DNA from 2 places in the Shewanella sp. SW32 genome. Region 1 is predicted to be linked to the other one. Evidence: predicted binding sites of a transcription regulator. Region 1 holds the regulator's gene; the other holds the start of a gene.

Evidence for each region. The regulator MetJ, encoded in region 1, represses methionine synthesis genes. The targets are predictions, from matches to a motif close to TAGACGTCTAGACGTCTA.
Region 2: the regulator MetJ is predicted to act here: its motif matches at 1,282-1,299, upstream of metH (methionine synthase).

Annotation. Positions count from the first base shown of each region.
Region 1 is NZ_JAKKSJ010000006.1:138,470-141,685, forward strand. Features, by position in the region: gene nrfD (NrfD/PsrC family molybdoenzyme membrane anchor subunit) at 1-250, shown strand, start outside; gene L5M28_RS05135 (sulfite exporter TauE/SafE family protein) at 356-1,099, opposite strand; gene metJ (met regulon transcriptional regulator MetJ) at 1,234-1,548, opposite strand; gene metB (cystathionine gamma-synthase) at 1,760-2,923, shown strand; gene L5M28_RS05150 (bifunctional aspartate kinase/homoserine dehydrogenase II) at 2,935-3,216, shown strand, end outside.
Region 2 is NZ_JAKKSJ010000002.1:172,397-175,612, forward strand. Features, by position in the region: cobalamin riboswitch at 31-207, opposite strand; gene L5M28_RS01925 (histidine phosphatase family protein) at 429-1,154, opposite strand; gene metH (methionine synthase) at 1,424-3,216, shown strand, end outside.

The DNA of each region.
Region 1 (3,216 bases):
CTGCGCCTTGTACTTCAAGGGCGGCGCGGCGGCTGCGGCCTTAGCATCGTTAACTTCTGGGCTATGGGCAAGCGTGTTCTGGATAGGCGTTGTCGGTATAGGTTTTGGTATTCCATTGCTGTTTATGCTGCTACCCGCCGCGACTCGCCACACTAAGGGCGCGATGATCATGGTGGCTTGTGCGAGCTTAACGGGCGTACTCGCCTTAAGACACTTTATTGTGTACGCAGGGCAAAGCTATTTAAACTGAGTGTAGATAGGCTTTACATATTGAGAGATAAAGAAAAAGCACTGGCAATGTCAGTGCTTTTTATTGCTTGAATCTTGAGAAGGTTTGCCAGTACAAGCGGGACGCTTATTGGGGTAATAACTCGATAACCGACTTCATCGTTAGCACTAAGGCGCTGATACTGCACAGGACTAACGTCGCCATCTTTGTCTTCTCTTTATCGACACGGCCCACTAATCGTCCTGCGACTAAGTAACCTAAAATCACTGAGGGGAGCAGCATCAACGACAGCCACAGATGTTTTAATTCTAATAAGCCAGTGATCGCTAAAATGATCAGTGCAATCATGGAGCTAAAAATGAAAAAGGCCGACAGGGCAGCGCGAAACTGCGAGGCATCTTTGCCTGCCAACAAAATCGCCATCGGCGGGCCACCAATCGCGGCGATATTGCCGAAGATCCCTGAAACCACGCCCGCACCGAAGAGGGTTTTCTTATTCACTGGCAGGCTGAATTTATACAGGCTAAGGATCACTGCGACAGTCACAATGGCGGCGATGGATAAACCGAGTATGGGTTGAGGCGCAAACAGCAATAAACTCGCGCCGATAAAACCGCCTGGCACGCGACCTATGAGCGCATATTGCAAGCCATTGAATTCTAAGTGACCGCGCTCACGCACTAAGGTCAGCAGGGCGATGGAGAAACCCATAGCAATAACAGGCGCAGGTACAAGTTGTGGATCGACGATATACAGCAAAGGACTGGCGACAACCGCAAGCCCAAACCCAATAAGACTTTGGGTTAATGCGCCCAGAAACACGACCAGCGAGGCTAAGGCGAGTGTCTGTGGATCTATCATAGAAAACATAGGATTTCCTATATCCCAAACCAACTCAAGATGGTGAAATTTAAAGTTTGAAGTCGCTTGGGTATAAACAAAAAGGGATCGTTAACGATCCCTATTGATGAGCACTGTGATATGACTTTGAAAGCGACGAGTCGCTATTCCATGTCTTCCCACTCTATTCCCATTTGATCCATCAACAACTTGGCTTCGGCGGGAATGCTGTCTGGGTTATCTTTTGACAGATCTTCATCGTTGGGCAATGGCTGGCCAGTGTAGGCGTGCAAAAATGCCTCACACAACAGCTCGCTGTTGGTGGCGTGACGCAAATTATTGACCTGACGACGAGTACGTTCGTCCGTGAGGACCTTAAGCACTTTGAGCGGAATAGACACAGTAATTTTTTTTACTTGTTCATTCTTCTTGCCATGTTCAGCATAGGGGCTGATGTATTCCCCATTCCATTCAGTCATTGACTCACCTGTTATAACGCTAAATTCGGGGCAGATTTTAAACCCTTACAAAGAACAGTCAAATTATTGCTACTATTTCTTTGTGATTGCAAACAGATTTCTTTATGTTCAGACGTCTAAACGTCTTCACGCCTATTGACGATGGCGTTGGGCTTAGGTACATTTAGACGTCCAGACATCTCTATCAGTCTACCGAATTTAGGAGTCCCCCATGGCAGAGCGTCAATTAGCCACACTGGCAGTGCGTCAGGGTATCGAAAGCGATACTCAATATGGCGCAGTTGTGCCACCGATTTATTTGTCGACTAATTACGCCTTCGATGGTCATAAAAATCCCCGCGAATTCGATTACAGTCGTTCAGGCAACCCAACGCGCTGCATTTTAGGCGAAGCATTAGCGCAATTAGAAAAGGGCGCCACTGGCATAGTGACGTGCACTGGCATGGCGGCCATCACCTTAGTGACTACTTTGCTCGGCCCCGATGACTTATTAGTTGTGCCCCATGATTGCTATGGTGGTTCCTACCGTTTATTTACCAACTTGGCGAAGAAAGGCCAGTTTAAGCTCATTGTGGTCGACCAAACCGACAGCCAAGCGTTAGCCGCCGCCATTGCACAGAATCCTAAGATGGTGTGGCTCGAAACCCCATCGAACCCGTTATTGCGTGTGGTAGATATCGAAGCCATTGCTAAGGCGAGCCATGAGGTCGGCGCGCTGGTGGTGGTCGATAACACCTTTTTATCGCCGATATTGCAACAACCCCTATTGTTAGGCGCGGATATCGTTATCCACTCCACCACTAAATATATCAATGGTCACAGCGATGTAGTCGGCGGCGCAGTGGTCGCCAAAGACGCGCAAATCGGCGAAAGCTTACATTGGTGGTCGAACACTCTAGGCTTAACGGGGTCAGCCTTTGACAGTTATCTGACCCTGCGCGGCCTGCGTACCTTAGCGGTGCGTATTCGCGAGCATCAAGCCAATGCCCAGCGTATTATTGAGGTATTAACGCAAAGCCCTGTGGTGAGTAAAGTCTATTACCCAGGGCTTGCGGATCACCCAGGCCACGCCATTGCGGCCAAGCAACAACAGGGCTTTGGCGCTATGCTGAGCTTTGAGCTCAAAGGCGGCGAGGCCGAAGTGGTGGCCTTTTTAGGTGCACTCAGCTTATTTAGCGTGGCGGAAAGTTTAGGTGGCGTCGAAAGTTTAGTGGCAGTGCCCGCCACTATGACCCACAGAGCCATGGAGCCGCAGGCGCGCTTCGAGGCTGGTATTAAGGACACCCTATTGCGTCTATCGGTGGGTATTGAAGATGCCGCCGATTTAGTTGCAGATATTCAAGCAGGATTAGCCGCCGTTGCGGCTTGTCAGTAGAGGAATAATAGATGGCACGTTGTCACTTACATAAATTTGGTGGCTCCAGTTTAGCGGATGCCGATTGTTATCGCCGAGTCGCCCATATCCTGTTAACCCACGGTCATAGTGATGATCTCGTGGTGGTCTCTGCGGCGGGTAAAAGCACGAATTTCCTGTATAAATTATTAGCGCTGCGTGATGCGGGTCAGCTATGGCAAGAAGAATTACAAGTGCTCATCAGTTACCAACAGGGGTTGATTGAGCAGTTGTTGTCGAATGAACAAGCCCGCGATCTGCGTGAGCGTTTGGCC
Region 2 (3,216 bases), on a different contig from region 1:
GAGTCACCCGCTCGAGAACTAAGGCTGCACGCAGCGATAACAGAAATAGGCAGGTCTCCTGACTCGTAGGGAAGAAGATTCGAGATCTTTTTCACTACTCACAGTTGCGGGCACAGTTCGGGCTGACTGACGAGCAGCTCCCCGATTCCCTATTATATTTGGGTTGATATGCTCTTTGTTAACAACGCCACTGTGAATAAAAACAACGGAGCGATTCGAACAAAGAGAGTCTATTCCCAACACCTATTTCTGCGACGTTATCACTCATTGCGCATGTAATACGCTATCTCGTTCAAACGTCAGGGAAAAGCATTATCCTACATCTATCCTATTAGGCAATGCTGTTTAAATCAGAATATTTTCATGTCAGCTTATTCTCGCCAAACAATCACGCCTACACCATAACTCCTAGGTCGTGAAATAAGGCCTCAACACCTGCGCCCACTCGGCCAAGCTAAACGCCAATAGCAGGCACCCAGTTCATCTTGCAGCACATTAATGCTCACCACGGCCGCCACGGGTAAATCGAGTTGACTATAAAACCCCACCGCCCGTTCAACCCCTAGGGCACGCGCCATTAAGTGACGGATCACCCCGCCGTGGCTCACGACCCACACTTGAGTGGCTGGCATATTGTCAGTGGTTTCATTAATGGCACTGTTTTCATTACCCATTTTATGTGAGTCAAGGGTCAATCGTTCAAACTCGGCGGCGAGTATCTGGTCAATCGTCCCATTCACCCGCGACTCGAAACTTGCCATAGTTTCCCCATTGGGCGGCGGAGTTTGCCAAGGATTTTGCCAATACGCCGCTAAGTGTTCGCCCGCTTGTTGATACAGTTCATCGAGCCGACGACCGTCCCAATCACCAAAGTCGATTTCTTGTAAACCCGATAAAAGCTGCGCCTGCAATGGCCTTGACTCAGATACCAGCGCCGCCGTCGAATGCAATTCGGCGGCAAAGGCTTGGGCAAATTCGGCGCAGCGGCGTGAGGTCGAGCTATAAATCGCGCTACACACGCTGGCCTGTGACTCAACTGCTGCCGACATTTGTTGCCAACCCTTTTTACTCAAAGGCACATCCACACGACCCCGCAAAATAGCGCCGCCTTCACACTCACCGTGGCGCAACAATAACAACCGAACTTGTTTCATATATGCCTTTTTAGTTAGGGACTAGATGCTAGGAACTCAAGCCGAGGGCCTAAATTCTTGATTCTCGATTCTCGCTCCTAATGCCTTTGACTTTCATCTTGCCCTGACAATCATAAGTCGCGTATTATGGACGTCTATACGTTTAAATGTCCAAAACAAATTTTTAAGAACAAGTATTCAAAAAATGTCGGCTGACGACAATAAAATGCACTTAGCATAACAATGGCCGATTTTTGGACTTAACTTAGCTGTATTTAAGGTAATTATTTATGACGATACCCTCTACCAAAGCCGGCCAGATATTGGCAGACATACGCAAACAGCTTGCAGAGCGCATTCTGATCTTAGACGGTGCCATGGGCACTATGATCCAAGGCTACAAGCTGGAAGAAGAGGACTATCGCGGCGAACGCTTTAAAGATTGGCACACGGATGTCAAAGGTAACAACGATTTATTGGTGTTGTCGCAACCCCACATCATCAAACAAATTCACACCGACTACTTAAACGCCGGTGCCGACATCATTGAAACCAACACCTTTAACGCCACCACCATCGCCATGGCCGATTACGACATGCAGTCGCTGTCCGCCGAAATTAACTTAGCCGGCGCCCGCCTCGCCCGTGAAGCCTGTGATGAAGTGTTTGCTGCCACAGGCATTCCACGCTACGTCGCCGGTGTGTTAGGCCCCACTAACCGTACTTGTTCGATTAGCCCTGATGTGAACGACCCTGGTTATCGCAACGTCAGCTTCGATGAGTTAGTGAGCGCTTACCGAGAATCCACTAAGGCACTGATTGAAGGCGGCGCGGATATCATTATGGTCGAGACCATATTCGATACCTTAAATGCCAAGGCCGCACTGTTTGCGATTGAATCGGTATTTGATGACTTATTTGGTCAGCATTCTAAAGACAGATTGCCAATCATGATTTCGGGCACCATTACCGATGCCTCTGGCCGTACACTGACTGGCCAAACGACCGAAGCCTTTTACAATTCCCTTCGCCATATCAAGCCCTTATCTATCGGTCTTAACTGTGCACTTGGGCCAAAAGAATTACGCCCGTACGTCGAAGAATTATCCCGCATCAGTGAGTGTTATGTGTCGGCGCATCCGAATGCTGGCCTACCGAACGAGTTTGGCGGTTACGATGAAACCCCAGAGGACATGGCGAACGTGATCGAAGATTGGGCGCGCGAAGGCATGCTTAATATTATCGGGGGTTGTTGTGGTAGTACGCCTGAACATATCCGCGTGATCCGCGAAGCGGTGAGCCGTCACGATCCACGTATTTTGCCGGACATTCCGGTAGCTTGCCGCTTGGCAGGTTTGGAACCACTGACTATCGACGCCCAATCCCTGTTCGTTAACGTGGGTGAGCGCACCAACGTTACAGGTTCGGCCAAGTTTTTAAAATTGATCAAAGAAGGCAAGTTTGAGCAGGCGCTCGATGTCGCCCGCGAGCAGGTCGAAAGCGGCGCGCAAATCATCGACATCAACATGGACGAAGGCATGCTCGATGGCGCCGAGATCATGCACAAGTTTTTAAACTTGATTGCCTCTGAGCCCGACATCAGCCGCGTACCTATTATGATCGACTCCTCTAAATGGGAAGTGATCGAAGCTGGCCTCAAATGTATTCAAGGCAAGGGCATAGTTAACTCGATTTCCCTTAAAGAAGGCGAAGCCAAGTTTATCGAGCAAGCAACACTGGTGAAACGCTACGGCGCGGCGGCCATTATCATGGCATTCGACGAGCAAGGTCAGGCCGATACTAAGGCACGTAAAATCGAAATCTGTACCCGCGCCTATCGCGTACTGGTCGATAAGGTCGGCTTTCCGCCCGAAGACATCATCTTCGACCCAAATATCTTCGCCATCGCCACCGGTATCGATGAACACGACAACTATGCCGTCGATTTTATTGATGCCATTAAAGCGATTAAAGCCACCCTGCCCCACGCGATGATTTCGGGCGGCGTATCGAACGTGTCGTTCTCGTTCCGCGGTAACAACCCAGTGCGCGAAGCGATTCACGCCGTTTTCCTGTACCACGC